DNA from 3 places in the Vibrio aquimaris genome. Region 2 is predicted to be linked to each of the others. Evidence: predicted binding sites of a transcription regulator. Region 2 holds the regulator's gene; each other region holds the start of a gene.
The links. The regulator MetJ, encoded in region 2, represses methionine synthesis genes. The targets are predictions, from matches to a motif close to TTAGACNTNTANANGTCTAA.
Positions count from the first base shown of each region.

Region 1 (11,068 bases), 1.3 Mb from region 2:
GGGGCTTGTGGCCCGCTATTAGCCATACAGGCCGTTTTTAAATTCACAGAGTTATATATGAAAAAGTTTAAAATTTTATTGTTTATGCTGATGTTTAACCATTTAGGGGTTGCCTTCTCAGAAACCTTAGCTAACGAAACCTATCCCATATCACCGTATAATAACAATGACAAAATCAAAAATCGTAATCCACTCATTATTGCTCACCGAGGAGGAACCGCCGATGGTCCAGAGAATACGATTCCTACCATAGAATCATCCATACAGAGAGGTGCTCATATAATTTGGATAACAGTTCAATTATCGAAAGATGGTATTCCGGTGTTGTATAGGCCCAGTGACCTGTCAGCGCTCACAAATTTAACAAAATCAACACAAGTGTCAGCAATGACGGCCAAAGAGTTGGCCTCTTTAGATGCGAGTTACAGCTTCTTCAAAGGTAAAACGTCGAATACCGAAAACGTATATAAGATACCAACATTGAAGGATGTTTTAGTTAAATTCCCACATACAGAGTTTTTTATCGACTTAAAATCTCCCGATGCTGAGGCCAAAGAGTATATAAGGAACGTTGCCGATGTTATTGAACAAACAGATTCTGTTGACCGCACGAGAATTTATTCTACATCTGAAGCATACATAGGCGCAGCCAAGAAATATTCGTCCCTCAATGTGTTTAAAAGTCGAGCTGAGACAAGAGATATTTTATTTGGTAGTAAACTATCCAACCAGTGTAAGGCTACCAATGACCAACCTGGTTGGCATGCTTTTGAATTAACACGTAATGTAGAAGTTGTAGAACACTTTATGCTCGGAGAAGGCCGAACCCAAGCGACCTTCAGATGGTCAAAAGACGACTTATCATGCTTTGACAATGCCAATAATAACATTGTGCTTATTGGCGTTAACAGCCTAGAAGATTACCAGTATGCTAAATCACTCGGCGTTTACGCCATTATGGTTGATTCACCAAAGGCAGCCCAATGCTACGAAAACAGCACCCAAAAAATCGATATATGTGAGGGGTCTTAACTTCGCTACGTTATATCATCAGAAATAAATAACTTTAACAATAAAGAGGGGTTTGCTAATTCCGCAGGCCTTGATAATAAAAACTCACTAGTCACTGGTGGTTTAAAGTATAGTTTTGATAAAAGGTAAAGAGAGAAATAAGTTATGCGGTATGCTTGATGGACCTATTTCTTCATAGAGCATACTGCACAGTATACTAAAGAAAATTTAAGAAATTGGTTAATGTGGTATATTTTTAAACAAATATAGATAGCCTAGCTGCCTTTCTAAATAATCAATAGCTCACTGGTTTTAAGAATATAATAACTTTGATAAGCCCTTTAACCAACAACTCTTAAACTTCTTAAACCTCAAAATTAGATTCGCTTTCTAATAAGCTAAGTGAAAAAAGATAGTTACTACCCTGTCAAACATCAATTTCCGCCTCACTAATTTGCAGTTTTAAAACATATCATTGACGAACAAATAACATATGAGTATTGTTGCAATCATATTAGTGATGAGCAGGCTAACACCACACATGTGAAAAGGTTGCTCAAATTAGGTTTAAATAGAACATAAGGAATATGAACTATGTTTAAAAGTTTTATGCGACACCTTGTGTGTGTGTTCATCGCAGCTCCCTTAGCAAGTCAATCTATCGCGGCAGAAGAAATTGAAAAGCTACATTTTCTAATACCTGGTGGAGCAGGTGGTGGCTGGGATATGACAGCAAGAGGTATTGGCGACGTGCTAGTCAAAGAAGAGCTTGTTGACCAAGTATCTTTTCAAAACTTATCTGGTGGTGGCGGTGGTAAAGCTATTTCACACCTAATTGAGACAGCAGAACGCCAACCAAACACTTTAATGGTAAGCTCTACTCCGATTGTTGTCCGAGCACTCAATGGAATATTCCCTCAATCTTTTCGAGATTTAACTCCTGTTGCTGCAACTATTGCTGATTATGGTGCCATAGCTACTTCTACAGATTCACAATATACTAGCTGGCCTGATGTTGTGAAAGACTTTCATAGCAACCCTAGCAAAATCAAAATCGCCGGCGGCTCTGCACGAGGAAGCATGGATCATTTAGTCATCGCAGCAGCCTTTAAAAACGAAGGATTTAACCCACGAAAAGTAAAATATATATCTTATGATGCAGGCGCTAAAGCAACCGCCGCTCTATTGTCAGGAGAAACGGAACTCTTATCTACAGGTCTCGGAGAGATTCTTGAGAAAGCTAAATCCGGTCAGTTAAAAATTCTCGCAATCACAGCTCAAAAGCGTATTGATGTGGCTCCCGATATCCCAACTCTAACTGAATATGGCAACAACACCGTTTTTGCCAACTGGAGAGGTTTTTTTGCAGCTCCGGGAATCAATCAAGAACAAGTCGATAAGTGGAATCATGCACTGAAAAGAATGTATAAAACTGAAGAATGGCACGTGGTTAAAAATCGAAATGGATGGATGGATAACTACAAAGCAGATAAAGACTTTTATGCCTTTCTTGAAGGTCAAGAAAGACAAATAGGGAGATTAATGAGTGAACTCGGTTTTCTAAAATAAGCTAAATCCCTTTAACTTTCCGTACATGAACGTCTCAATCATAGAAGCGAAATTTTAAAATTTTAACTAACCAAGTTTAATTTTAGTACCATTGCTATTTGAGCGCTCATGTACGGTTTGACCTATAGTAAATTGCCGAGAGTTAGCCATGCCAAAGTCCTCATCGAAATATTTTCATACCAAGCAGATACAAGCCAATAATAACTTACCAAATAGAGACCGAGTTAGTGCCCTAATATTCCTTGTTATATGTTTTAGCTACGGTTATCAAACAACGCAAATACCTCTCTTTCCAAGTGATGAGTATGAGCCATTCACAGCCAGAACACTTCCAATACTATTAACTTTTATAGGAATTGGGTTATCCATACTACTGCTGGTAACAGCCAAGCCAGATGCTAACAATGAAAATATCAAGATACTCAATTATAAGCTTCTGATTAAATTTTTAGTATTGATGGCTTTATACGGACTTGGACTTACTTACATTGGTTTTGCCCTTGCAACAGGTACATTCCTCCTGATTGGCTTTTATTTGCTTGGCGAAAGGAGAAAAACGGTGTTGTTTGGTGCATCTTTCCCATTTGCAATAGCCTTTTATCTTTTATTAACACTAGGCTTAGGTATCTATTTAGAACCGGGCATAGTTTTCTCTAATTGGCTGTAAAGGTATAGCATTATGATAGATGGAATATTACAAGGACTTTCCACAGCAGTCATGCCAATGAATATTATGATGGTCTTTATGGGCTGCTTTGTTGGTACCTTTGTCGGTATGATCCCTGGGCTCGGCCCCATATCGGCTATTGCCCTCATGATTCCAATTACTTATAGCCTTGAACCTTCATCAGGTTTGATTCTTATGGCTGGCGTATATTATGGCGCCGTTTTTGGCGGCTCAACCTCTTCTATCCTAATCAATGCTCCCGGTTGCTCGTCTACAGTCGTTACCGCGTTTGATGGCTACCCTATGGCTCAAAACGGTAAAGCTGGTAAAGCGCTGGCACTAGCCGCTTACTCTTCATTTACTGGGGGAACTTTATCGGCTGTAATGTTGCTAGTGGCTGCTCCAGCACTAGCTAGTGTTTCTCTCAGTTTCCAATCACCCGATTATTTTGCACTTATGCTACTTGGGTTATCTGCTGTGGCTGCATTTGCTGGTAAAGGGCAAACTCTCAAAGCTTGGATGATGACTATACTTGGGCTTATGCTTTCAACAGTAGGTGTCGACAAAGGCGTGGGAGTAGAACGCTTTACCTTTGGTCTAACAGACCTAATGGATGGTTTTAGTTTTTTAATGCTGGCTATGGCAACCTTTGCCCTAGGTGAGACATTAATTGGTATGCTTAACCCAATGCCCAAAGACACTCAAAATGAGGAAAAAAGCAGATTAAGTAATATCGGTAGTATGAAAATAACCATCGAAGAAGTAAAAGAAGTCACTCCTGTCTCTATTCGCTCGTCTATACTCGGCTTTTTCACAGGTGTTTTACCGGGAGCAGGAGCAACTATTGCTTCATTCCTTAGCTATGGAATGGAACGCAACTTGGCTCCCGCGGATAAAAAACAGGAATTTGGTCAAGGAAGTATTCGAGGGTTGGTTGCACCTGAATCAGCAAATAATGCTGCATCCAGTGGATCGTTTGTCCCTTTACTAACCCTTGGAGTTCCTGGTTCAGGCACTACAGCAATAATGCTGGGAGCGTTACTTGCGTATGGAATTCAACCTGGCCCTAGATTGTTTGTTGATCATCCAGACGTGTTTTGGTCAGTTATTATCTCTATGTACTTGGGCAATTTGGTGTTGATAGTCTTAAACCTACCCATGATCCCTTATATATCCAAGCTACTTTCAGTTCCACGCACCATACTATTACCCATGATACTATTTTTCTCTATCACGGGAGTCTATCTAGTATCATTTAATACTATTGATATATTTATTATGTTGATTATCGCAATCGGCGCCATTTTATTGCGATTAGCGAGTTATCCATTAGCCCCCCTACTGCTGGGGTTTATCCTTGGTGGCCTAATGGAAGAGAATTTGCGCAGATCGCTAATGCTCAGTGATGGAGGATTAAGTTTCCTATGGGAGCGCCCAATTACGCTCACTTTCACTACATTGGCGACCCTTGTTATTACCTACCCTTTACTTAAAAGTTTAAGTGCTTGGATTACTAATACTCGAAGGCTATAAATCAGACAGAAAAGTATATAGAACGTTTGATGAGTCAGCTCGGTTTTCTAGAGTAGAAAACCTCTGCCATTTAATAAATAATGAACGAGATTTCATATACAGTAAAAATACAAACTCGCTCTAAACTACTAGGTCAGAGCGAGTTATCACCTTATTTCGCTCCAAGAGCCACTCTTGATGTTTTTGCTGGATTTTTCTGAATATGCTTTAGCTTCAAGCAAGCAACTTCAACTAAATCGGTTGCACTACAAGCCACTTCCTCCTCAAAAGAAATACTTGCTTTATAGGTCTTATCAGCATTTTGAATACCACGCACTTGTTCTTCAAGCTTGATCACTGCATCGGCATAGTTTTGAATCAATATACTGACCATATCTCTACTGATGCCTTCTTTCACTACCATACGCATCACCGCAATGGCTGGCACATCGTGATTTGCAGGCTTAATAACATTATCATTTTTATCTTTGATAGGTGGCGTTTTTTCAAGCGGCATAGTGAAAGCAGGTACTACCCAATTGGATTGCTTGAGCTTGTCTGATATGTCGTGAACAGAGTACAAATAGTTTTCAATATCATCATTAGTTAAAGGTTTATCCTGACCATCATATCTGAGATTAAGCCTTACAACAGATGCTGGAAAATAGTCGGCATTGTTGATGACTGAAAATATTGGTTTGTCCTTAAACACAACTCTTTTCGCAGCATCACCGTGAGCATTTTTATCATGCTCCGTTACCGTTAAGCGCAAAGAGCCTAACCCATTAGACAAGTCTTGTGCTAACGACATCAGGTTTTGTACTACCGAGCCATAACCTCTTTTGCCTAATCGTAAAAAGTTATAGTACTGAGCCAGAACCATTGCGCTGCCCCGCGAGAAGTTAAGGCTATAGGTAGACTCATCAAAGCCAAGAACATTCGTTGTAATAAACAATTTATCTGGAATTTCATGAAAGTTTTTCCATAATGCCCAGCCCACTCCAGGGTACACTAAACCAAATTTATGACCGGACACATTGATGGTTTTCACTTGCTCTAACTTGAAATCCCAGTTTAGTCTGTGTACTTGATTGTCATCACGGAAGGGTTCAATAAAACCACCGCTGGCACCATCGACATGGAGTGGCACATCCCAGCCTTTTTGAGAATCATTCTTTATATCGACCAGCACATCATTAATTGCTTCGACAGGATCATTCTGCCCAGTGTAAGATGTCCCCATAACAGCGACAACACAAGTCGTATTCTCATCCACAACTTCTCTTACTTGATTCGCTGAGATAACGAAGTTGTTTTCTTCACTAATTGGAATCCATTTAATGTCAACATCAAAATATTGAGCGTACTTGACCCAGGTGATATGAACATCAGAGCCAATGACAATGTTTGGTTTATCAAAACTTTTACCCTGGGCTTTACGTTTCTTTTTCCATTGCTCTTTATGAGAGAGTGCGCAGAGCATCAAAGCTTCAGAAGAACCAATTGCTACCGTTCCCCAACCGCTCTCTATATGTTTGTCATCAGCCAATTCTTGCGCCGTTTTCATATTATGGGGGGCGTTGAAAAGATCCAGTAGCATCCTAACACAACGTTGCTCTATCTCTAGAGTACGGTTGTACACTTCGCCATCAATGTAGTTTTTACCTAAATTATCACGAATGAGCTGATTTGCTTCTTCGTCCATCACTGTAGTCACGAATGATGCCATGTTAAGCGTTGGATTACCGTCTAATTGAAGCTCATCACGTATGAAGCGATACACTGCTTGCGGATCATGTTCAATGTCCGGCATTTTATCTGTCGGCACCTCTTCACGAAAAAGGTTTCGGCCATATGTTGGTGTGCTTGCGGTCTGCAGTTCAATATCGTTAATGTTTCCCATTATTGCCCTCTAAGTTTGTTAGGTTAAAACTTATTGAGCATAGGAAGCAAACATTATGAACTCAAGCTCATAAATTAATTAAGATTACTAACTACCTAATCACCATTTCTGCCAGCGCGCTTTCATGTCTGCAATTGTCTTAGCATCAACGCCGTGGATATTTTCATAATTGCCATTGCATTCAATCACTTCAAACTCAGCCCCATATTGCCTAGCCATTTTAAAGTAAGGGATAATCTCCCATTTCATAACGAAAGTATTAGCAACCACAACACTCTGTTTATTTTTAAGGCTCTTACGAACCATTCTTTTGCACCAAGAGTGCGCCTTGGCAATGTCATCAGGATTAAATTGATACTCATTGTGTTCATTAATGAAATACATGTCAGCTTCATAATGATTCATGCCAAGAGTCTTAGCTAAAGTGCTTTTACCCGATCCAGGCAATCCACGAACAATGATTAGTTTCAATACCATAAGTAACCAATTCGAATAACGAGGCCCCAATTTTACCCTAAAACGTCATAAAAATCTTATCGACATCAAGAAAGGTTTACGTTAGATTTAGAAGTATAGACGTCTAAATAGCCAAGGAAGTAAGCCGTGCCAATTAAGATCCCCGATCAACTACCTGCGAGTGATGTCCTCCGTCAGGAAAACATTTTTGTCATGCTAGAATCAAGGGCTTCAACTCAAGGAATACGGCCCCTTAAGGTACTCATTCTTAACCTCATGCCCAAAAAAATAGAGACTGAAACTCAATTTCTTCGTCTGCTTTCAAATAGCCCGCTGCAAATAGACATTGAGCTGCTTCGTATTGATGATAGACCCAGCAAAAATACGCCCACGGAACATCTCAATAATTTTTATCGACAATTTGAAGCGGTAAAAAATCGCAACTTTGATGGATTGATCATCACAGGCGCTCCACTAGGATTAGTACAATTTGAGAATGTCATCTACTGGGAGCATCTACAAGCCATTATGGCTTGGGCAAAAGAACATGTGACCTCAACATTATATGTATGTTGGGCCGCTCAAGCGGGGTTAAAGCTTCTTTATGATCTCCCCAAACGTACGCGCAAAGAAAAACTTTCAGGTGTTTACCATCATCAAATTCATCATTGTTTTCACCCTTTACTGCGCGGATTTGATGATACATTTCTGGCACCACATTCTAGATATGCCGACTTTTCGCCTCAATATTTACAAGAGCATACTGACCTCGACATTTTAGCAACCTCTGACGTGGCTGGAGTATATCTCGCATCAACCAAGGACAAGCGTAATGTCTTTGTTACAGGGCACCCTGAATACGACGCGTTAACGCTACATCATGAATACATTCGTGATTTAGGCGAAGGAATGGAGCCTTCAATTCCAGTGAATTACTACCCCAACGATAATCCAGACAACCCACCCGTTGCCAGTTGGAGAAGCCATGGTCATCTGTTGTTTTCTAACTGGCTCAATTATTGTGTTTATCAACAAACACCTTATGATTTGGACCAGTTTAGCGAAGAAAACTTTACTAAAGACGACTAACACTGTTTAGACAAGCATAAAACTTCATTGCCCGCAGATAAACGACACTTGAAACGGCTGGATTATTTCAGCCGTTTTTATAGGTATCTCTGCTTGACTACTGTCCCATAGTCTCTAATGCCAAGTTGAGTGATCTAACAGCGTTAACAAACGCGCTTTCTTTTTCTCTTGGGAATATTGGGGTTTTCTCTGACCATTTTTAAACGTTGTACACTCACCCATAGATTCAGTGCGGTATTGTCATCAAAACTGGATCGATATTCCTGAAATATTTCAGAATTGCCATTTGCCATATCTTCAAATAATTGCATCAATGCATTACGATTATTTTGTATCCAACTATCCCATTGCTGAATAGAGCTCTGTTGGTCATAAATTCGACATAAATGGCTGAAGCTATCTATTTGGCTAGCCTGAGAATCTTCTGTATCTTGGGTAACCTGAGAGGCTTCTGTATCATCCTCCGGCTGCTGCAACAATCCGGCGATAGGCCGAGCATCGACAACTCTTGGGGTATCTCCAGACACATCGACGGTTATCCACATATTTTGTCCACCTTTATTTGAGTAGTTGGGTGGGTTCGACGCAGACAACTCGTTCCTGCAACCACTGAATGTGACATATTTATATTATGAGTTCTTCAGGTCCAACTGCTTAAAGACATCACTTAAGCTCGCCTCTGAGAAAGCAAAGGTTCGCTCACGAACGGTAAGCACATCTGTGGTCCTTGTTGTGCCTTGACGATTATTGATTATCGCGTCCACTATGTTAGCTTCCGTTTCCGCACCACCACTATGCCGCCTTTGATATTTAAATATTCGATAATCTTTTATATTGCCAAGATCGCTTGAACCAGAGGCATCAACGACACCGACTCGAGAGCTAACGCCTTTTGCCTCTATAACAGGTGAAGAATGGGATCGATTAGCTTCGCTCCCATCAACACTGGTTTGTTCGCGGTTCACTCTCTGTTGATCTGGTTGCAGTGTTTTCATGACTTGTATCCATAAGGTTAGGATTGATAGCCAGTTCAAATTGCTTGCAAAACCCGAGGATGATGTTTACTGGGTGTTCTTTTTCAAATACGACAGGAGCACGCGCTGGAAGTACCTGAGTAAAACTGGCTATTCAAAAAATACTATTGATATAAATATCACATATGGTCAGAAATAAATGAGATGGCTATTTGTGAGTCGTTATGACTGGATATAAAAAGGTGTAAAAGCTCTAGGTTTCAGTCTAAAGCTTGCTAATTTTGAAAGCATTTTTCTAGTAGCACTACTAAGTTCAAATCCATAAAATTTAACAAAGCATCACCATTGATGTTAAAGTTAATACCAACATAAAAACATTTAAATCATAAACTTAGTTGACCTTTTACATGTTTTTCAATAAAAATATCAATAAATGCCATTGGTGTCGGGACTTAAATCTCAATCTGTTAGTGGACGCAATTCTAAACTAAGGCGTTTTCTATATTATTTCGCTTGTGGCTATCTACCTGTTCAGTAGGCTCTATGTTTCTGACATGATTTCTAGCATCTGTTCAATTTCAGCAATAATCTTGGATGGATGCTTCCACAAGATAAAGTGCCCTTCACCTTCGACCTTAACCAATTTTTTAACTGGCCTGATAAATGGCGCATGGCAAATATTGAGTTGTTTGGGTCAGCAGTTGTGTCTTCGTCACCAACGCCAACTCTAATAATCTTTGTCATGTGTGCCTCTCATCCTAGTTAGCATTAAACATTAAGCATTAAACATTTTACATGTAGCATTGCTGAGGTGAGGGCCTCTCCATACTATTGCTTACTTTGTAAGCTGCCCTCCGATAAGCTCACAAAAAGGCACCGCCGTGACTGGCGGTGCCTTGAACTAGTGGGGTCGCCTCATGGTAAGAGGTGTTAAGAACGTTGTAAGGCACAAGTTCTTTCGAGTTGTTAGGCACAGGATTATCCTTAATATGCAGTTAAGAAAACTGCCAAAAAGATAACCAATAAAAACGACGATGGAGCATACAAAACGCGTAATTTCATAAAGTCTAATCAAAAAAACACCGCCATGATTGGCGATGTTTTTTAGATCTAAACCATGACTTTTACGATAATTGCAGGAAAAGAGCTATTAAAATAGTGCATTCCTAGTGAGGCAATTACCCATTTTGTAATTTCACATCTACCATATTAAGAATCACCTCCCGGCTGATGAACTTCTACTTGAACTTGTATTTGATGTCCGTCCCTCATGGTCCCCAACTCTTGATGCGTATGACCATCTCTTGGCTGATGAGCTTCGGAGTGAACTTGATCAGTAGGGAGGTTATTAGAGCGCCTCGATTCAACAAATTTAATCCGATAATAAGGGTTGTTGTTTAGCACCCAAGTCCCATCAGGTTCTTGAACTTGAAATTGACCTGAAACCATCCTCCCTAATTTCTCTTCACCCTTACTGTTGGTAAATGGATATACTTCTGGTATTGCACCCTGGTTGGCAATGCTACTTTGTTGACCATGATTTGCCTCCGTTCTGTCTGCAAGTAAGTGTTGCTCTTCTTCTTGCATTCGATTCCCATCTTTCCTTTGACGTTTTGGGATAGCTCCCATCTCTCTTGGCTTTAGATCTTCACCCACAGCAAGCGGTACTTCAGCGATATCAGGGGCCATATGTGTGAGGTCCCTATTGTCAAGAAGTCTCATTAAACGGTTTGCCTCATCGCTCCAATTATCTTCGGGATAATAATCCACCTCTTGATTGCTTCTTCCGTCCGGCCCAACTAATTCTCTTGTAGAGCTCACAACGGGATCTGTAGAATCCATAGCCGCCTTCGCGTCTTGAACCTGAGGATCGCCTAGGAGTTTTTG
Region 1 covers NZ_CP045350.1:1,452,054-1,463,121, reverse strand. Annotated here, with positions in the region: gene FIV01_RS06810 (glycerophosphodiester phosphodiesterase family protein) at 58-1,032, shown strand; gene FIV01_RS06805 (tripartite tricarboxylate transporter substrate binding protein) at 1,606-2,580, shown strand; gene FIV01_RS06800 (tripartite tricarboxylate transporter TctB family protein) at 2,729-3,247, shown strand; gene FIV01_RS06795 (tripartite tricarboxylate transporter permease) at 3,260-4,780, shown strand; gene gad (glutamate decarboxylase) at 4,932-6,662, opposite strand; gene FIV01_RS06785 (ATP-binding protein) at 6,762-7,139, opposite strand; gene metA (homoserine O-acetyltransferase MetA) at 7,266-8,207, shown strand; gene FIV01_RS06775 (hypothetical protein) at 8,351-8,752, opposite strand; gene FIV01_RS06770 (putative adhesin) at 8,837-9,202, opposite strand; gene FIV01_RS06765 (M91 family zinc metallopeptidase) at 10,391-11,068, opposite strand, start outside.
Region 1: metA (homoserine O-acetyltransferase MetA) is a predicted target of MetJ. The motif match lies at 7,227-7,246, and genes of this name have one in related genera.

Region 2 (11,068 bases):
ATGTGGTAGAAGGTATGCAGTTTGACCGTGGTTACCTATCTCCATACTTCATCAACAACCAAGAGTCTGGTTCTGTTGAGCTTGATAATCCATTTATCCTACTGATTGACAAGAAAGTATCTAACATTCGTGAGTTGCTTCCAACTCTTGAAGCAGTAGCAAAAGCTTCTCGTCCTCTGCTTATCATTGCGGAAGATGTTGAAGGCGAAGCGCTAGCGACACTAGTGGTTAACAACATGCGTGGTATCGTTAAAGTTGCCGCTGTGAAAGCACCTGGCTTTGGTGACCGTCGTAAAGCTATGCTTCAAGACATCGCTGTCCTAACAGGTGGTACTGTTATTTCTGAAGAAGTAGGTCTTGAGCTAGAGAAAGTCGTTCTAGAAGACCTTGGTCAAGCGAAGCGCGTTGCTATCACCAAAGAAAACACCACTATTATCGATGGTCTAGGCGAAGAGTCTATGATTCAAGGCCGTGTTGCTCAAATTCGCCAGCAGGTCGAAGAAGCAACTTCTGACTACGACAAAGAGAAACTTCAAGAGCGTGTTGCTAAGCTAGCAGGCGGCGTTGCGGTTATTAAAGTTGGCGCAGCAACTGAAGTAGAGATGAAAGAGAAGAAAGACCGTGTTGAAGACGCACTTCACGCAACTCGCGCAGCAGTTGAAGAAGGCGTTGTTGCTGGTGGTGGTGTTGCACTTATCCGCGTAGCTTCTAAGATTGTTGATCTTCAAGGTGATAATGAAGAGCAAAATGTTGGTATTCGCGTAGCACTGCGTGCTATGGAAGCGCCAATTCGTCAAATCACACAAAACGCGGGTGACGAAGAGTCTGTAGTTGCTAACAACGTTAAAGGTGGTGAAGGTAGCTACGGTTACAACGCTGCAACTGGCGAATACGGTGACATGCTAGAAATGGGCATCCTAGATCCAACTAAAGTGACTCGTTCTGCACTTCAATTTGCGGCATCAGTTGCAGGTCTAATGATCACAACTGAAGCTATGGTTACAGACCAACCACAAAAAGATGCGCCAGCAATGCCTGATATGGGCGGTATGGGTGGTATGGGCGGCATGATGTAGTCCATACAGCTTAGCTGAACAAGAAACGGAGACTTAGGTCTCCGTTTTTTATATCCGGATTAATAGGCTCAAAGCTATAACACAAGCTCTCTAACTTGAGGGTCTTTACGCTCTAGATAATGAGTTGACTTTATACGTCTGATTGTTTGGCAGCGACCTCTAATTAGAAGAGTTTCTGTGGTTGCAATGTGCCCTTGACGTGTCACGCCGTCGAGTAAATCGCCTTTTGTGATGCCAGTTGCAGAGAAGATAACATTATCACTCTTAGCCATTTCTTCCATGGTTAACACTCGATTCGCTTCAACACCCATTTTTTTGCAGCGATTGAGCTCATCAGCGCCATGAATACGATTTTCTTCGCTATCGCCTTTGACATGATGGCGGGGCAGTAAACGTCCGTGCATGTCGCCATCGAGCGAGCGAATGACAGCAGCAGAAATTACCCCCTCTGGAGCGCCTCCAATACCATACATGACATCGACCTCACTCTCTGGCATACAGGTTAAAATTGACGCTGCCACATCACCATCGGGTATAGCAAAAACTCGCACACCCATGGCTTGTATTTGTGCGATCACTTCATCATGGCGCGGCTTGGCAAGGGTAATAACCACGAGAGTATCGAGCGTTTTATTCAAGGCTTTGGCTATATTTTCCAGATTTTGTTTAAGAGGTTTATTGAGATCAATACAGCCTTTGGCCCCTGGACCTACAACCAATTTTTCCATATACATATCTGGTGCTTTAAGAAAGCTGCCTTTTTCTCCCGCTGCTAGTACAGCTAGAGCGTTTGATTGCCCCATTGCTGTCATTCGAGTCCCTTCAATGGGATCAACAGCAATGTCGACTTCCTCTCCCCCCATTCCGACTGTTTCGCCAATATACAGCATAGGAGCATCATCGATTTCTCCCTCACCAATCACCACTTGGCCATCAATTTCTGTCTGATTTAATAAAATACGCATTGCTTCAACGGCTGCTCCGTCGGCGGCATTTTTATCTCCGCGACCTAGCCATTTATAACCGGCCAAGGCTGCGCCTTCTGTTACTCTGGAAAATGCCATTGCTAAATCACGCTTCATAAATGCTCCAAATGAAAATTAAGCTGAGGAAAGGGATGCTGCGCGAATTTTAGCATAGCTGGATCTGGCAAAAAACATAACTGAATCCCGATTAAGCATTGGTTTACTAAACTATCTTGAAATCATAAGTCTGGTGATGCGCTAAACTATCGGTTTTAAGGAAGCACCCCTTATTTCGCTAGAGGGATGAGCTGGTTAGTCAAAGCTCAAATATGGTGTGTTTGTATAAACGTTTGGGATATCAAATCAGGTAACTAGATGAAAACATTTCACTTTCGACAAGTCTTTATTTCTACTGCTGTGCTTTTTATTATCTTGTTTTGCTCAGCTTATTTGCTTGATGCCTATTTGGTTTTTCCATTTTTTGCTTTTTTTGCCTATAGCAGCTTAATTGCTGGGTTACTTTGGGCTCTGACTTTGGCCAAAAAGAGGAGGCAGTTTATTGTCACAGCAATAGGGCTGATTTTTCTTGGCACCTTTGCGTCGGTTGATATCTTGCTTGCTAGTGACGAAGCGATTGAAGCTTTTATGAGATTGCCCAATCATGATATTTCACGTGATACGTTGCGCAACTTGACACAAGTATTATTGGTTTTGGTGAATATTTTTACTGGTAGCTTAGCGGCTAATGTGTTGTTTCAAGGGTTATGTAAGACTATTAGACAATAGATACACGATCGTTTAGGGAATAAGCGTTAAGGCTCTATGTTGACACCTGCATGTTTTTTAATAGGTTATTTAGATCTAAATTCATAAAAATCCGATCAAAACTAATAAAAAATGTGCTTTGAGTCCTTCTCCGTCAGTGCATTGTCAGGGTATGCTGTTTTTTTAATCGAATGATACCAAATATACAATATAGAGCGTGTTTCTCTCTCTCTGCCTGAGTAGAATGAGGACATAAGGTGAAGTGAAGCGCTTTACGGTAAATCGGATAATACAAGGTAGGCCAAGATGTCTTTTGAAGTACTAGAAAAATTAGAAGCAAAAATACAAACTGCAGTTGACACTATTGCTCTTTTACAAATGGAAGTCGAAGAGCTGAAAGAAGAAAAAGAAAAGCTTTCTACTGAAGCCAGTGAGCTGCGTTCAAGTCGAGAAGAAATGGAGCAAAAGGCTGAACAAATGCAGCAAGAGCATTCAGCATGGCAAGACCGCATCCGTAACTTACTCGGTAAGATGGATGAAGTCGAATAATGACGAGCATTAAGTAAAAAGGGTTGACCATGGTCAACCCTTTTGGGTTCATTTAGCTTTGAGGTCTTACGCCCAAGGTATGGCAAAGAGCGTAAGTCATCTCTGCGCGATTGAGAGTGTAAAAGTGAAAATCTTTCACACCTTCACGGCTTAACACTCGAATCATATCTATGGCTTGGCTTGCGCCTACGAGTTGTCTGGTGGTTGGGTCATCATCCAGCCCTTCAAATTGCTTCGCCATCCAACTTGGCACCTTGACGTTGTTTTGCGCCGCAAAACGTGAGGCTTGTTTGAAGTTGGAAACAGGTAAGATGCCAGGTACGATTTCTACGTCTATTCCCGCAGCAACGCAACGATCGCGAAAGCGCAGGTAACTTTCTACATCAAAGAAAAACTGGGTGATCGCGCGGTTTGCTCCGGCTTCCACTTTGCGTTTCAGGTTGAGCAAATCCGCCTGCGCACTTTTGGCTTCAGGATGAACTTCAGGAAATGCGGCTACTGAGATATCAAAGTCATGGCGCTGCTTGAGCAAAATAACCAGATCGGAGGCGTACATTTCAGGTTTGCCACCACCAGGAGGAATATCACCGCGAAGGGCCACAATACTTTGAATTCCGTTGGCCCAGTAGTCTTCAGCAATACGGATAAGCTCTTCTCTGGATGCATCGATACAAGTTAAATGAGGAGCCGCTACTAAGCCAGTTTGCGCTTTGATTTCTTTAATAATGGAATGAGTTCGGTCTCGCTCGCCAGAATTAGCGCCATAGGTGACGGACACAAACTTGGGTTTTAAGGTCTTTAGCCGGTGAACTGAGTTCCATAGTGTTTCTTCCATTTTTTCACTGCTGGGCGGAAAAAACTCAAACGATACATTGATATTGTCGGCAAGTTCAGCAATGTTCTGATTTAGGGCATCAATGTGGCCAGCGTGTGTATATCCCATCTTACTTTCTCCATGTGGTGTCGCATGACCACAAAAATACAAATTCTTTAAATTTACGTTTAGACGTCTATATGTCTAAATCATGTAATGAATAGGGTTTAAAGTCAACCGTGCCGTCATGAATTTTTCTCAAGTTTAATATTAATCCTTTTCAACATGAGGACTTTACGTTGCGCAATAAAAACGCAGCCAATGGCTGCGTGATAATTTAGAGTAAACTGGCCAGTAAATTGAGGTCAGACTGTATGGCTCCGGCGGTAACCTCTCGGCCTGCTCCTGGGCCTCTTATCACCAGAGGGTTATCTTTGTACCATTTACTCTCTATGGCAAAAACGTTATCGCACGGCAATAAATTGGCTAGCGCATGGTTTTTATCAAGCGCCTCAATGCCGACAGTGGCTGAGCCATCCTTTTCTAGCCGAGCGACATAGCGCAGTACTTTGTCTTCACTTTGAGCCTGCTTTAGGCGCTCAGCCATCCGTTCGCTGAGTATTTGCCCTTGGTCGAGAAATGCGTCGAGTGACAAATTGGTGAGCTCTGGTGGCACTAAGCTTTCTACTTTGACTGATTCAGGTTCAAGGTCGAGCTCTGCTTCCCGAGCAAGAATGACCAGTTTTCGCATTACATCGGAACCATCGAGGTCGCAGCGAGGGTCCGGTTCTGTGAGTCCTTGCTGCCAAGCAAGATCAACTAGTTCTGCAAAGGGTACACTGCCATCATACTGCTGAAATAGCCAAGAGAGTGTGCCGGAAAATATGCCTGATAATGCGTGAATATCATCACCGCTTTGACAAAGGTCTCTTACGGTATGGTTAATGGGTAGTCCAGCTCCCACAGTCGCGTTATAGAACCAGTGCCGATTAATCTTGGCAAATGCACTTTGCACTTGGTGATAGTATTGACTAGACGCTGAGCCAGCCACTTTATTGGCTGAGATTAGGTGCATGCCTTGTTCGGCAATTTCCACATAGCGATTGGCAAGTTGTTGACTGGCGGTGACATCCAGTACTATGACCTCATCATAACCCTGAATAGAACCGAGTTTTTGAACCCACTCATCTCCCTGATATTCTATTGCCTCTTCTTCATAGTGGTCACTCACACTCGTTGGATCAATACCTTTAGGACAGAACCAGTAGTTCTGGCTATCCACTATGGCGACTAACTCAAAGCTTATTCCGTGGCGCTTTTCAAGCTTGTTTTTTTGTTTGGCAAATAGCTCAAGCCAACTTGAACCTATATTTCCTTTTCCACACAGAGCGATACCTACGCGTTTTTGTGCCTGAAATAGCTGGCTATGAATAGATTTGACTAAGCCTGAAGTCTGAGTGCTGCGCAATATAGCCACTAGGCTCAAACCTGATTGAGATTCGGCGATGAACTCAACAGGGGCCGACTTTAGCTTCTGATAAAACCCGTAGCAATGATTGGCATTTTTGGTCACACCAGCCCCAACCGCTGCAACTAGAGAAAAGCCTTCTTTGAGTTTGATTTCTGCTTCGATAGCGGAATCTTGCAGATATTCTAACGCGCCACCGGCAATTTCGGAGGTGTAGGCTAAACGAAGAGTTTGTTGGTCTTCTTGGACTTCATAGGTGAGAGGCTCAAGCTGAGCGCGTTTTAAACCGCTCAATGCTTCTTGTTTGAGCCTTTCAAAGTCATGCCCGATCGAAAAATGAAGCTGAATGAGCAGCACTTCATCCAACGAAGATATAATTTTGGCTCCTCGTCCAGAAGCAAGTACTCGCTCGATACGAGTTGAACCAGCTTCCGGGTCATAACTACAGCGAAGATGAAGATCCATCGAGCTTTGGGCGACAGGTTGGAGAGTGCGACTATGCAGCACTGGGGCAGCTAAGCGTGCGAGCTCGTTGGCTTCATCAAGGCGAAGCAAAGGTAGTAGACAGGCATCGGAAACTAAACGAGGGTCTGCGCTATAGACACCGGCCACATCGCTCCATATGGTTACCTTCGAAGCTTCTGCTAAAGCGCCAATGACGGTTGCGGAGTAATCGGAACCATTTCGACCGAGTAATACAGTATGGCCTTGCCCATCTTGAGCCATAAAACCAGTAATAACAATACGATGATTGATATGCTGGGTGAGTGCCTCTTTGAGCAAAGGGTAGGAGTCGCCTCTGTACACCTCTGGCTGAGTTCCAGCTTGTGCGCGAAGAAATGCTCGAGAATCTTGAGTAACTGAGGGCATTCCATTTTGATTGAGTAAGCTTGCAAGCAAGCGCGCCGACCATGTTTCTCCATGACCAAGCACTGAAGCTCTTTGCGCGGCGCTTAAAGGCGCTATTAGCTCTCCTAGGGTGCTAAATTCATCATTTAGAGCTGAGATAAGCTCGTTTTGTAACTCGCCTTGCAGTAGATCTGTGACCAACTGGGTTTGGAACTGCCTCAGGGATTGCAGGATTTCGTGGGCGATACGGCCATCTTTGTTTAGAGCATCCAAGAACTCAATCAAGCGATTGGTTGTCTTTCCAGCTGCTGAGACAACGATGAGATCATCGGGGTTGGAGTACTCTTTGAGTATCTTGGCTACTCGGCGGTAACAGTCAGGGTTTGCGAGACTGCTTCCGCCAAATTTATGCAATTGTCGCGACGGGTTCATCGATGCAACTCCTTGGCTTTATTAAATGCTTGCTCCAAATCGTTAATGAGATCATCTGCATCTTCCAACCCAACCGATAAGCGCAAGAGTTGTTGTGATACCCCTGCTTTTTCAAGCGCTTCTTCGCCCATGGCTCTGTGAGTCATAGAAGCTGGGTGACAAATAAGGCTCTCGACACCTCCGAGAGATTCAGCCAAAGAGAATAATTGTAGTTCACCAACGAAATACTTAAGCTGCTCAAAACTTCCTGAAAATTCAAAGCTGAGCATAGAACCAAACCCTGATTGCTGTTTCTTGGCAATCTCATGGCCTGGGTGCTCTGGTAAGCTAGGATGATAGATTTTTCCAACCAGGGATTGCGATCTCAGATAGGCCAAAATGTGGTTAGCACTGTCTTCATGGACTCTCATCCGAGCCGCAAGAGTTCTGATTCCTCGTAAGGTCATATAGCTATCAAAAGGTGTACCTGTCGCGCCAATACAATTGCCCCACCAAGCTAAATCTTCACTATCCTTTTCATTTTTTGTAATAATGACACCACCAATCACATCGGAATGACCATTGATATATTTTGTGGTGGAGTGAATCACGAAATCGGCGCCCAGTTCCAACGGCTTTTGGAATATGGGGGTTAAAAAGGTGTTATCTACGGCTACCTTTGCGCCTGCTTGATGCGCTTTCTCACACACCTGTGCAATATCTACGACCCGCACCAAGGGATTTGATGGTGTTTCTAAAAGGACGAGCTTGGGTTTTTGTTCAAGGGCTAAATTGAGGGCTTGAGTATCTGATTGATCGACGAAAAGAACGTTGAAATCCCCTTTTTGAGCTCGTGTGTTGAACAGTCGATAGGTTCCACCATAACAATCATGCGGCGCAATAATAAGATCATCTGGTCCAAGAAATGCGGAAACCCATAAATTAAGCGCTGAAGTGCCGCAATTGGTGACTACGGCGCCGGCGCCAGATTCTAATTCAGAGAGAGCTTGTTCTAATAGCCCACGGTTGGGGTTGCCTGAACGTGTGTAGTCATATTTTGGCACCTCGCCAAAGGCGGGAAAACCAAAGTTTGTCGAGAGATAGATAGGCGGTACGACAGCATGATGCTGAGTATCTGACTCTATACCTGTACGCACTGCAATTGTGGCTGTTTTAGGGCGGCTCATAAGTGTTTCCTTTCGAACAGTAGTGACCTCTTTGGAGATAACACTATACCTTTTCGTGGATGTTAGAGATATGTTATTCCAATCAACTCTTTTTACTTTACCTTGAGTTTTTTTGGACGTCAATATATCCAGACGTCTATATGTCTTTGCTTGTGGCCATAAATCCCGCTAAAATTACCTTTTGTAATTTTATACATAATCAAACATAAAGGTGCGCAATGGCAGATTGGAACGGTGAATACATAAGCCCGTATGCTGAACATGGGAAGAAAAGTGAGCAAGTAAAAAAGATAACAGTTTCTATCCCACTGAAAGTACTAAAGGTATTAACGGATGAACGTACCCGTCGTCAAATTAATAACCTGCGCCATGCGACCAATAGTGAGCTGCTTTGTGAGGCCTTCTTGCATGCCTATACCGGTCAGCCGCTACCAACGGATGAAGACTTAAGAAAAGATCGCCCTGATGATATTCCAGCTGAAGTGAAAAAGTTGATGACTGAGATGGGCATTGCTTTTGAGTCTTATGATGAAGACTAGCCAGAACAAGATACTTGCGTTGCCAATGTTTATATCGTCAATCAGATGATAGGCTGATCGTCATTTCATTATGTCTAGAATAGAAAAAGCCGCTGACTGGGAAGTCAGCGGCTTTTGTTCAAAGCAGTATCATCTATTACTGCATATAGTTCTTTGGCATATCGATACGAGCGACGCCTGATTCTACAGCTGCGTTTGCGACCGCTTTGGCGACTTTTGGCAACAAGCGAGGATCCATAGGCTTAGGTATTATGTATTCTGGTCCAAACTCAAGCTTATCGACTCCAGCCGCTTTTAATACTTCAGCGGGTACGGCTTCTTTAGCCAGATCTCGGATAGCCTCTACCGCAGCCAGTTTCATTGCGTCGTTAATTTCGCTCGCTCTTACATCTAGAGCGCCGCGGAATATAAATGGGAAACACAGCACATTGTTGACTTGGTTCGGGTAGTCGCTGCGTCCGGTCCCCATGATGAGATCGTTACGCACTTGATGAGCAAGCTCTGGTTTGATTTCAGGATCTGGATTAGAACAAGCAAATACAATCGGCTTGTCTGCCATTAACTTAAGTGCTTCAGGTTCAAGTAGGTTTGGCCCAGAAACCCCAAGGAAGAGATCCGCACCTTCAATCACATCTTCGAGAGTGCGTTTATCTGTGTTGTTGGCAAACAACTGTTTGTATTGGTTAAGGTCATCACGACGAGTATGAATCACGCCTTTGCGATCTAGCATGTAAATCTTTTCTCGCATAGCGCCGCACTTTATCAAAAGCTCCATACAGGCAACCGCCGCCGCCCCTGCACCTAAACAAACAATAGTGGCGTCTTCGAGTTTCTTCCCTTGTAACTCGATGGCGTTAAGCATGCCTGCAGCAGTGACAATGGCCGTTCCATGTTGATCATCGTGGAAAACAGGCACATCACAGCGTTCAATAAGCTGCTTTTCGATTTCAAAGCAGTCAGGAGCTTTGATGTCTTCTAGGTTTATGCCACCAAAGGTATCTGCGATGTTGGCAACAGTATCAACGAACTCTTCAATAGTGCGGTGTTTCACTTCGATATCAATTGAATCTAAACCTGCAAAGCGTTTGAATAATAGCGCTTTCCCTTCCATGACAGGTTTTGAAGCAAGAGGTCCTAAGTTACCAAGGCCTAAAATGGCAGTGCCGTTTGAGATAACAGCAACCATATTGCCTTTTGCTGTGTATTTATAGACATTCTCAGCATTTTGCGCAATTTCACGCACAGGCTCAGCAACACCGGGGCTGTATGCTAGCGATAGGTCAGCGGCGGTTTCTGCTGGTTTTGATAGCTCTACAGAAATTTTGCCTGCTGTTGGGTAGGCGTGGTAATCCAAGGCTTGCTGACGAAATTGCTCTTCAGGAGAAAGTACTTGGTTGTTGTCATCGGACATGGGGGTAGACACTCATTTTAATAATAATTTAGATAGGGAAAAATCATTCTAGATTAAGTCAGTCAAGCTGCAAAGGCGAGAGAGCAAGCTAAATTAACAAATCTGGTTAAATGATAGGAGATAAGACCAGATAGTGAGAGATAGCTCAACTGAATGATTGTATGGAACTGCTAGTGAGCTGGGCTGTGACAGTAAACAAAAAAGGACGCCACAGCGTCCTTTTTACTTCTAAGACAAAATTACTTCTTAGAAGCAAGAGCACCAAAGCGTTTGTTGAAGCGATCAACACGGCCACCAGTATCAACGATACGTTGCTTACCAGTGTAGAATGGGTGACATTTGTCACATACATCTAGGTGGATTGACTCTTTAGTTAGAGTTGAGTTGAACTCAAAAGAGTTACCGCAAGAACAAGTTGCTTTAACTGCTTTGTATTCTGGATGGATACCAACTTTCATGGAAAACCTCTAAATATAGGCCGTGTCGCTATCCGATTCTATGCCGGACACCACACGTAAGTTAATAAAATTTTACCTTGGACACCGCCTGACCATACAAGCCATATCACTAAGGCGCGACATTCTAATCAATAGCTGATCTATGATCAACCGATTTACGAGTGAAAGTGCTACTTTTTTAACCGCAGACTAGAACCAATTCAATCAAATAGACGGTGTTTCTTTCCCGTTGGGCGGTTTTCACATAGACTAGACTGGTTTTTTTGAGTTGGTGTTAATTCGATATGCGCCCGACGATTGTCCGAGTAGCCTTGCCTGTCCCTATAGATAAGCAGTTTGACTATCAGATCCCTTCTGGTGTAAATCCAGTTGTTGGTGGCAGGGTGTCGGTGCCGTTTGGGCCGAAGACAATGATTGGCTTGGTCACCGAATTGGACGACAAGTCTGATTTCGACTTTGATAAGCTTAAAACGATCAAACAGGTATTGGATACTGAGCCTGTGTGGCAAGCTAACCTATACGAACTGCTTTTTTGGTGCAGTCAGTTTTATCAGTATCCACTGGGTGAGACCTTAT
Region 2 covers NZ_CP045350.1:200,117-211,184, forward strand. Annotated here, with positions in the region: gene groL (chaperonin GroEL) at 1-1,076, shown strand, start outside; gene glpX (class II fructose-bisphosphatase) at 1,151-2,158, opposite strand; gene FIV01_RS00945 (hypothetical protein) at 2,417-2,827, shown strand; gene zapB (cell division protein ZapB) at 3,113-3,355, shown strand; gene metF (methylenetetrahydrofolate reductase) at 3,408-4,298, opposite strand; gene FIV01_RS00960 (bifunctional aspartate kinase/homoserine dehydrogenase II) at 4,507-6,918, opposite strand; gene FIV01_RS00965 (O-succinylhomoserine (thiol)-lyase) at 6,915-8,084, opposite strand; gene metJ (met regulon transcriptional regulator MetJ) at 8,303-8,623, shown strand; gene FIV01_RS00975 (malic enzyme-like NAD(P)-binding protein) at 8,760-10,034, opposite strand; gene rpmE (50S ribosomal protein L31) at 10,274-10,492, opposite strand; gene priA (primosomal protein N') at 10,777-11,068, shown strand, end outside.

Region 3 (11,068 bases), 1.4 Mb from region 2:
CATCCCCAGTGACGATAATGATGTCGCAGCTGTCCCATCCTAATGCATCCATCTCTTTACGGCTTGTCGGGAGAAACGGAGCGGTACCGTAGCATTCAGCCCAGTATTTTTTGTATTCATGAATAGGAGTGGTCTTAGCGTACATATTATTGTCTCTACTTCAAGGAGCGCGAATTATAGCGACTTGTTTGTTCTCTATCCACCCCAATAAAGCTGTCTAATACAGTATCTATCAGTTTAGAAAATGCCAATCTTGTAGACCACCTAACGCAAATTCTCGTGCTAAGCAGTTAACATCATAGTATTAGACGTTTAGAAGCAATAGGTCTGTCTGTATGGGACAAGGAAACTCAGGTAAAGAAGTATCCAATACACAGCAAACATCTCGTTGGCACAAATACGAGAGTTATTCTTGGCAGCTTGACCTCACCACTCAGGAGTTCAGTTGTGAACCACAAGCCATGAAATCTCTTTTTGGCTATTCTCAACCGACTATTTCAGCCAAGGAATTATTGAAACGTTTACCTCCAGCTCAAAGAAATAAGGCTCGCGAGGTGCTTCGAGCGGCAATCAGTACACACAGGGTTCGTTATTTTCACTGCTGTATCATGACACCCGACAGTCTCTTTAGCTATGTAGAATTTAAAATTACAGTAGAAGAGCATTCTTTATTAAAAGGGACCTTGTTACCTTGCCTTGTGATCCCGTCCGATATTGTCGCAGCAGAGATATTCTATGCGATGTTTGAGAACTTCCATCATGGCATGCTGGTGACGGACGAAAAAACGCGGATACTGGCATGTAATCGCCATTTTGAGAAGAGTACAGGGTATGTTCTTGAAGACATAATAGGGAAAGAGACTAGCGTTTTTAATGCAGAGAAACTAAGTAGCGACTATTACAAGAATTTATGGGATGGCATAGAAAATAACGGCCATTGGAGTGGATTAATCTTAACCAAACGCGCCGATGGTTCGACGTTCCCCCAAAAATTGACAATCCATAAAGTATCACCGGGAAATGGTGAGTCTTATTTCTTGGGCTTAGGTACAGATTTATCTGACCACCTTCAATGTGTTGATGACAGGCAAGCTGGTGGGGTGGATTTACTGACTCAACTGCCAACAAGTGATGCTTTTCTTAACAATATTGAAGATGATCCACAGCCGATATCTCAAGAAAACATTCAGATTATTCTCGCCTTACAGCCACAATTTCCAGAACCTAATGCTCAGGAAACAAAACGCCAGTTTGCCAGCTATTTACTGGGAAATAAGTTGATCAGTCATGCTGGTTATATTGGCGATGACCGCTTTGCTGTAGTGATGAAAGTGGCTATTGCTGACAAGAAGCAAGGTATACGTTTAATTAGACAGGCCATAAAAACCTTTTTTCAGAGCTTTAAGCATTCACAAAGCTCTGTCGCACTTTCTTTAAAGCAGGGTTTAACTGGAGTATCGATAAGATATTCAAGAGATATGGCGCCAAAGCAGCTGCTATCTCATGCAGTTCAAGCATTACTTGAACTGCATTCAGGGCAAGATAAACGAGTGGCTTTTTATGATCGCAATATCCATGAGCAAGTTGAGCGCAAAAAATGTTTGGAAATCTGGGTTGAAGAGTCAATTGAAAATGACTCCTTACAAGTTTTTTTCCAGCCGATAGTCGATATCAAACAAGGGCGAATTGATAAGTTTGAAGCCTTGTGTCGATTCCCCAAACATCCGCAGATTCAAACTTCAACTCAAGAGCTCATCAATACGGTAGAAGATATAGATAAAATTGTTGAGCTAGATGATGCGCTCAACAAAAAAGCGTTGTCTTGTTTACCAGAGTTACAGAGCTTGTTTGGGCAGCATGTGGGTATATCCATCAATCGTTCGTTTAATGCCAAGCAAGATATTATGGCAATATTGCGACACACTACACAGTCGATTGATGACAGTGGTATACCTGCCAATAAGGTGACTATCGAGTTTACGGAAAGTGCGTACTTTGCTGGTGATAGATATCAAGAAGAGCTATTAGCGTCTATGCGAAAAGCTGGGGTTCTAATTGCGGTGGACGATTTTGGCACCGGTTTTACGTCATTTGATTACCTTAATAAGAGCTATTTCGATGTGTTGAAAATAGATCAAAGTCTTATTCAAGGTATAGGTGCGAAAACCAGACAGTATCACGTGGTCAATGCAATTGTTCAGCTAGCTCAAAAACTCAAGCTCAAAGTGGTTGTGGAAGGCGTTGAGACCTTGGATGAATATATTGCTTTGCGTGACCTAGGTGTCGATTGCATTCAAGGGTATTTTTTCTCAAAGCCACTTTCTATTGATGAACTTCGTAACGTTGAAGATTATTGCACTTTGCCTGTCATTGATGGAAGTTCAGAAAGTAGTGTTGGCACAATTTCAGAGCTTGTGACACCAAATTTGCCGCGGGTTGATCCGGGAGAATCATTATCACTGATATATACCTATTTTAGCGCTGATGAACTTAATGTATTACCTGTGGTAGAGACCAATCAGTGCGTTGGTCTAGTCGACAGGGTGGCGATGAACTTACATATGACGCCGAGTATGGGCACTGACCATGAGACAAATAAAGAAAATTCTATTTGGCAGAAAGCCGTCCACCGTATGATGTCACCACCCCATGCTGTTTTAGATTGGCGTTTGCCTTTGGGTGAAGTGAAAAGCTTATTGAAGACGCACGCCCTGCCTTGGGTGCTTGTTGATAGTGATTCAAGGTTTAAGGGGTTGGTTGAGCAAGAGCGTTTGATTCAGTATCTAGTCGGCAATGAAATTTAAAAAATAATACTATCAACAACCTCAAATTCTCCTAAGCTTATAAGCGATGTCGAATGTTAGTAGCTTTTGCGTGTCGTTTGTATGCTAGGAGATCTCCGTTCTCATACTAGATTTGGTCTCTGATCTAGATTGGTGTGTTGGGCGCAAAGCGTTAGAGGATTTAACCAAGATTCAAGACCATTTTGGCTCGCAATTAGGTATGACCATCAACCGTTCGCTTAATACAAAGCAAGATAGCGATGAAGTTCTGCAAAGCTACGATGCACTGGTTCATCAATATGCCAAAACACCTGAGCTGGTAACGATTGAGTTAACTGAGAGCGCTTATTTTGATAGTGAATCCCAACAGTCTGCTTTAATCCGAAACATTCGGCGTAGGGGAGTGAGTGTTGTCATTGATGATTTTGGCACAGATTATAATTCGTTTAGTTACCTAAGTGATTGTAACTTCGATATTTTAAAAGTAGACAAAGAGTTCGTTACTGGTCTGAGTATTGGAACGCACAGATACTATATCGTCAAAATGCTCACGAAATTGGCTCATACGTTAGTATCTAAGGGTAGTGACAGGACAGGATTTACTGTCTTATTTTGCTTCTGCTTAAAGGTGTTGCTAGTAGCCGACAGCGCTATTGTTTTGCTATTATGCTCGCCCACACATGATAACGACGATTCTTGCAGTGATGATTCAGCAACTTTTATCCCTTCTTGCTCCTATGCTTTTAGGTGCCCAATTAGTATTAACTCTTATTTTGGTGAAAGGGGATATTTGTCCTGGGCAAAGAGGGCGAATTCATAAAGTTTTACCAGTTGTTGCGCTTCTATGGCTTGCAGTAGCATCGCTAAAAATTGAAGCGATAATGCTGGTATTCGCCATCCTGTACTTTTACTCGCAAGTTCAAACCAAAAAAACGCGTGTGCAAGGACCTCTTTGGGTGATCTACCTCGCCAATGGTCTCGCTTTTGCCTATGTAGGAATAGTGATTAGCGAGCAGCCCAGTATTGTTGGCTCCGCTTTAAAGGTCATAGAGATATTTTTGCTTGGCGCTTTATTTTCCCATCTCCTACTCACCATTGCTAAAACACGCTTACAGGCCTTTCACCGTATCTTGCCAGTTACAGGTATAGTTTCAGCTATGCTATTGAGCATTGTTGTACTGGTCAAAAGTGCTCAGATAGAACCAAATCTATTGGCTGAACATACCAATATGTTGCTAAGTGGCTTCGCATTAATGATTACCGCGGTTTTGATCTGGTGTTGGCATATTTTGCTCTCGAAAACAGTGCATAAAATTCAGCTTTGGGTGGCGTTTACTACTATGCTGGTGTCTATGAGTTTCATTGAGAATTTTATTGTCTTGTAGCTTATGCCTATTTCTTATTTTGCCCATTTAACGCTAAGCTTAAAAGATTAGGAGTAGTGTTGGGGCGCTGTTATGGACCTAAGTAATGTCGCTAGATTGGATAGCAATATCTTGCTTGGTATTGTTAACGAAAAGCTAAGGCTTGAATGCAATAGCTTTGAAGAGTTGATAGTCATGTATGAGATGGATACCGATACTGTGACTCACAAGTTGGACAGTTTAGGCTATCACTATGACCCTTTGACTAATCAATTTAAGTCGTTCGACAGATAGACCAACCAAAGACCGCTATACATTATGGCTAAACAGGTTTGATCCCTTCCAGGTGGTTCTTAGATTGCTGTTTTGCGGTGCTGTAAAACGCCTGTAAATAACGTTTATCTTTTTCACATTGACGAGTGGCAGCGAATAAACGGCGCCATAGCCCTTTGCCAAGCGGTAAGCTGCTGATCAACCCTTGACGAGAAAACTCGTGAATCGCCCAGTTAGGCAGGGCTGCAACACCAAGTCCTGCGGATACCATTTGCACCAGCATTAACGTGTTATCGGCTTGTTTCCATTTAGCCGGTTCTACTCCTGAAGGTTGGAGAAAGTGTTTGACCACATCAAGGCGATTCTTTTGCACAGGATAAGAGAGCATAGTTTCTTGTTTTAGATCGTCAGCTTGAACACAGTTTTTATTTGCTATTGGGTGATTGACTGCGGTGATAAGGCGCATTTCAAAATCGAACAAAGGCTCGTAGTGGACTTCCGAGCGGGGTTGGATGTCTGAGGTTATGACTAAATCCAATTCTCCACCGAGTAATGCTGGAAGGGGTTCAAAACCAAAGCCTGATGAAAAGTCTAGCGTCACGCTTGGCCAAGTTTGCTGGTAATCCCTCAGAGCTGGCATTAGCCACTGAAAACAAGAATGACATTCAATGGCCATATGTAATCGTCCATTGACGTCTTCTTTCAAACCGGCTAAATCATTTTCTGCTTTGGCTAACCTAGGCAGAATTTGGTCAGCTAAGTCGAGTAGAATCTTGCCTTCAGAAGTAAATTTAACTGGGCGAGTTTTGCGTAAAAAGAGCTGTCCTCCGAGTCTTGCCTCAAGATCTTTTATCTGATGAGAGAGTGCTGACTGTGTCAGGTGCAACGCTGTCGCTGTGGCAGTGAGTGAGCCTGTATCTCTCAAAGTTACAATTGTTTTCAGATGCTTAAACTCTATCATTAGCTTTCTTCAGTTACGCGAGTTCTGTTTGAATATAACTAATCTACGCTTTTAAAAAAGATGTGTAAACATCTAGACGTCTATTTATTTGACATTTGCGCTGTTTATCCCTGAATTGAATAGGCTGGGTTACACATGAATTTTTTTCATAAACAAGTTGAATAATTGGAGATTGTCACTTTGCTGCTTTGACGAGATAGTTTAGCCATCTAGACGCCTTTAGGTGTTCTATACAAAACCCAGAGGGTGATGATGAATGAGCTTGAGCTTTGTAAACAATCTCACCCGTTTAAAAAACTTCAAATATAAAAGGACGAGTAAGATGGTGACAACAACGCATATATTGGGTTATCCAAGAATAGGTGAGCAACGTGAACTTAAATTTGCGCTTGAAAAGTATTGGCGTGGCGACATTGATCAAGCTGCTTTAAAAGCGGTAGGTTCTGAGCTGAGGCATAAGAATTGGCAAACACAGTCTGATGCTGAACTCAGTTATGTTACTGCTGGGGATTTTGCTTGGTATGACCATGTATTAACCACCACCTTGTTGCTTGGTCATGTTCCAAAGCGGCACCAATCTGGGTTTCCTGACTTGGATACTTTGTTTCGAGTTGGGCGAGGACGCTCTCAACAAAAAGAGGGTGAGAAAGGAGCAGCAGCCTCGGATATGACCAAATGGTTTAACACTAATTACCACTATATTGTTCCTGAATTTCGTCAAGAAGATACGTTTGAAGTCAGTTGGCCTCAGCTATTTGAAGAAGTGAGTGAAGCAACGAAAGCGGGTCATAAGGTTAAACCTGTTTTGCTTGGCCCTATAAGTTACCTCTACTTAGGGAAGGAAATTGAGGACGGATTCGATCGTTTGAGTCTGCTACCGCGTATTCTTACTGCTTATCAAACCATATTGTCTAAACTTGCTGCGCAAGGCGTTGAGTGGGTTCAAATAGACGAACCGATTTTATCTTTAGAGCTCGAAACGCCATGGTTGAACTCATTTAAGCTTGCTTACCAGGTCCTCCGTTGTGATGTGAAAGTACTTTTAACCACTTATTTTGATTCATTAGAAGATTCACTCGATAAGGTTGTTGAACTCGATGTTGATGGCTTGCACGTGGATCTCTCTGCGGCTCCTAAGCAGCTCGATCAACTTATATCTAAACTTCCTCAGCACTGGGTGCTTTCTGCTGGAGTGGTGAATGGTCGAAATGTATGGCGCGCAGATCTTGCCGCTCAGCTAGAGCGGTTAAAGCCTATCAAAAACAAATTAGGCGATCGCCTATGGGTTGCAAGTTCATGCTCATTACTTCACTCCCCTGTCGATCTTGACTTGGAATCCGAACTTTCTGAAGAGGTGCGTAGTTGGTTTGCGTTTGCAAAACAAAAGGTCTCTGAGGTGGCTCTATTAGCTAGAGCGCTTGATGGCGACCAACAAGCGATTGAAGCTTGTCACAGCTACAGTGTGCCTGTAAAGTCTCGCAAAGACGCAACGTATGTTAATAAACCAGAAGTTCAAGAGCGTCTTAATCATATAACCAAAGCTTTTGCTCGGCGAAGTGCTCCTTATGAGGAGCGTGCGCTTGCTCAAAGTAAAGCGCTGGATTTACCCTTGTTTCCGACGACAACAATAGGATCGTTTCCACAAACGAGTGAGATCCGGATACAACGCAGTGCTTATCGTACCGGCAAATTGTCCGAATCGGACTATAATGTCGCGTTACAAGGTCACATAAAAGAAGCGGTACTGCGTCAAGAAGCCTTGGATCTCGATGTCTTGGTTCATGGTGAAGCTGAGCGAAATGATATGGTGGAGTACTTTGCAGAAAACTTGGCCGGTTTCCAGACTACGCAATTTGGCTGGGTGCAAAGTTATGGCTCTCGATGTGTCAAGCCTGCGATTGTGGTTGCAGATATCGAAAGAGAAAAACCAATTACCGTTGAATGGTCAAAGTATGCTCAGTCACTAACGTCCAAGAAAATGAAGGGCATGCTTACGGGCCCAGTGACCATTCTATGTTGGACATTTCCTAGGGAAGATATCAGCCGTAAAGAGATCGCTAATCAGTTAGCGCTGGCGCTTCGAGATGAAGTATCAGACTTACAAGCGGCGGGGATCAATATTATTCAAATCGATGAACCCGCATTTCGCGAAGGTCTGCCACTGAAAAAACGTGACCATCCTGAATACCTTGATTGGGCAGTTGACGCCTTTAAAATTTCTGCGGCAGGAGCAAGTTCAGAAACCCAAATCCATACTCATATGTGTTACTCCGAATTTAACGAAATTATTGATTCTGTGGCAGCTTTGGACGCTGATGTGATAACCATAGAAACGTCGAGGTCGAATATGGAACTACTTAAAGCGTTTGAGGAGTTTAAGTATCCCAATGAGATTGGCCCAGGCGTTTATGATATCCACTCTCCAAATATCCCCAGTAAAGAATGGATTGAAGGCTTGATCAACAAAGCAGCGGAGAAAATCCCAGCGAAACGGTTATGGGTAAACCCTGATTGTGGTTTAAAAACTAGAAACTGGGCTGAAACGGAAGCTTCACTGAATAACATGGTGTCTGCGGCTAAAAAGCTGCGTGCTGAATATTCATAGAATTGGGTGAAGATAAAAATGCCGACTACTTTGGTCGGCATTATTGACTATAACTCACATAAGTTTGCCACCAGCTGTCAAAAATTAGTTATAATGCAACCATGTTGTGCGCAATGAAAATAGACGATGAACACACCCAACAAACCTAAACCGACCTCAGACAAATCCATGCTTCTTTTAAGTGAGCAGATTTGCTTTCCTCTCTATAGTGCAGCTAACTCAGTGACCAGAGCTTATCGACCTTTATTAGAGAGCTTAGATCTTACCTATTCGCAATATCTGGTCATGATGTTGTTGTGGGAGAAAGATGGGGCCAGTGTTAAAGATTTAGGCAGTCGATTACATCTTGATTCTGGAACTTTAACGCCATTACTCAAACGCCTAGAAGCTAAGGGTTTTGTCGCAAGAGGAAGAAGTGAAGAAGACGAGAGAGTACGAGTACTCAACCTCACTGACCAAGGTCGAGCACTTAAAGAACAAGCCAAATCTGTCCCGAGCAATATGTTGTGCAAAATCAATCTCGATGCCGATGAATTAATTTCTCTCAGACGCTTGTGCGATAAAGTCCTTTCTAACCTCACCTAATACGGTTAAACCTGGTTATCCCCATGACAAATATCTGCAAATTTTTCTAGTGACAATGCTACTTTCTCCAATTAGGAAATACGAGTTTTCTATGTATGCAAAGGTGCGATCTTCTTTGCTAGCCGCTGCTAAGATTACTGATAGAAGCTTTGATTCTAGTACTGAAGATTGACCCAGTTAACCCAACTAGCTTAAGGGTTTCTTTACTACAATCTCATTGATACTAAGGGAGATTTGATGCAAAAGGAACCTTATTATTTACATTTAGACGAGTGTTATTTCGACTCGAACATTATGAATGAGTTGGCGGTGGCATTTGATTCAATCCATGTCGATTTGCTGCGAGGTCGTGGCTCAGTGCAGGTCGTGGACATGCAAGGTTGGAGCCGTGATAAACTAAAGCAGTTCAATAGAAGTATTACGAAAAACTTAGGCGATACACCATATATCATAAAAAATGCCGTGGATAATAAACAGCCTAAGCTGCGTCCTTACTCTTGGTACACACAAGAAGATTGCTTGAAGTCTTCCTTGGCTATGAAGAGTAAAGACGTTGTATTGAGCAACCATAACCATCTCTACCACTTAGTGAATCATCCAGCAGTGTCTTTGATAGAATCTACTCTATCCAAGATGTTTCCAGATATAAAGTTAATCGAAAATTCAGGCTCGTTTATTTATCCTCCAGACGATGGAATGATGTCATGGCATACAAATGAAACCGCATCGTCCGCACCCGTCAGAATTTATTTTGTTTATACGCCGGAAGACCGAAAATCTTTCTTTCGTTATGTAGATGCGGAAGGGCGAATATATACCTCATGGGATAGAAAAGGTTGGAATATTCGAGCATTTTATTGCGGAAATGTGCAGGTCGATGGGTTTCGCCTTTGGCATTGTGTTCTGTCTAACACTCACAGATTTTCATTCGGTTTCAGGTTGACAGGTATTGCAATGGATCAGCTTAGCTCGATGACAAAAGGGTTTGATTCTAATTATATGAGTATTGAAGACTGGAGAGTTTGGTGAGTATAAACCTTAGTGCTTGGGAGTAATATTTAATTAGACGCTATCTGGTTTTTTACCAGATGACTAGCTTCACAATCATAATGAAATCACTATATATCAACTCTTATCTTCGTATTTCATAAAAATAATTTCGTAAAGTTAAAATATTCATATGATGACCCAAGCACACTAAGCCTAGAGCGACGGTATATCTAACGTCGGTTAGTCCGACCATAACTGCCGTGACAATGAATTCATCATTGGATTAAAATTCTCATCGATGGCTTTAAAGCCAAAATGAGATGATTAAAAATGAAAAAATAGGAAATATTTTATGCTAAACGATCTATTTCCGAATTTGGAGAGAAAATCACTAATACTCTGTATTTCACTCCAGATAATTTTATTTTTTATAACGGAATTAAATTCATATTACTTAGCCTCTAATGCCTCTGAACTATATGCGTATTATATGGTAAGTGATTTTTTATCTAATATTGAAGATGAAAATTTAATTTCGGAAATAAGAAATATTATTAATGAAAACGATCAATCGAAAATATCATCGATATCAGTTCTATGTGATGTCGATAGAGAGAAGTTATTTAGATTGATTGGTGAAGATACCACCATAGAAATATGCCGAATGGTTGGGTGAATAGAGTTTGTTTATAGTAACTGAAATAATCTTTTTCAGGAAGAAATATTGACCTGACAAAGGCTTATACAATGAAACCTTAAATAATTAACGTACCCAGAGAAAACATAAGAGGAAAAATACATGACGACTAAAATCGATTTATACCGAGGAAATAAAGGATTGGAAGCGACCCGATCTCTTCTTTACCCAATCGTTTACGCAATGAACCCACCACAAGAAGACACTGGGGAGGCTACACAAGGGGTAATGACTGGAGTGGTGAAAGCAGGTATCGGCCTGACATCGGCTGCGGTAGCTTTAGCGGGAAAAATTGTGGGCAAACCCCAAGAAGTGGATGAAGACACACCTCAGGAAATGTCTATTCGGGTAAATAACTACAGTAACTGCTCACTACTTGCGACGCTTTATTCTCAACCGCACGAATTATCCAGCGGCCCAGTGAATACAATGCATAAAGTATTAGCGCCATTTGAATCATGCACGCTTAGCCTTTATTCAGACGCGGAAAGTTTAGAACTGCCAACTGGCAAAGCTCACCGTATCCGGTTGGAGGCAGAACCATATGGGCTAGAAATGTTGGGCACCGACACGCGATGGGTAGATATAAAGTTTCTCCAATTGCATGACGGTGGATACCAAATGGGGAATAGTATTTTCAAGCCAATTAGCGTCAAAGCCAAGAATTTTAATGATGTCGAAGCTGGCGCGAGTGAATTACTACTTCAAGAAGATTACGACGATATTGAAAACTGTGGTTCAATTGCGATCAGTGCCAAGACAACAGAGCCTGGTGGGGAATGCCAACTGGTGGGATTCCATAGTCCGAAT
Region 3 covers NZ_CP045350.1:1,892,359-1,903,426, reverse strand. Annotated here, with positions in the region: gene FIV01_RS08890 (YgiQ family radical SAM protein) at 1-145, opposite strand, end outside; gene FIV01_RS08885 (sensor domain-containing phosphodiesterase) at 336-2,804, shown strand; partial or broken gene FIV01_RS08880 (EAL domain-containing protein) at 2,911-3,354, shown strand; gene FIV01_RS08875 (hypothetical protein) at 3,488-4,168, shown strand; gene FIV01_RS08870 (DUF4250 domain-containing protein) at 4,241-4,441, shown strand; gene FIV01_RS08865 (LysR substrate-binding domain-containing protein) at 4,470-5,381, opposite strand; gene metE (5-methyltetrahydropteroyltriglutamate--homocysteine S-methyltransferase) at 5,704-7,986, shown strand; gene ohrR (transcriptional regulator OhrR) at 8,113-8,571, shown strand; gene FIV01_RS08850 (hypothetical protein) at 8,809-9,600, shown strand; gene FIV01_RS08845 (hypothetical protein) at 10,361-11,068, shown strand, end outside.
Region 3: metE (5-methyltetrahydropteroyltriglutamate--homocysteine S-methyltransferase) is a predicted target of MetJ. The motif match lies at 5,446-5,465, and genes of this name have one in related genera.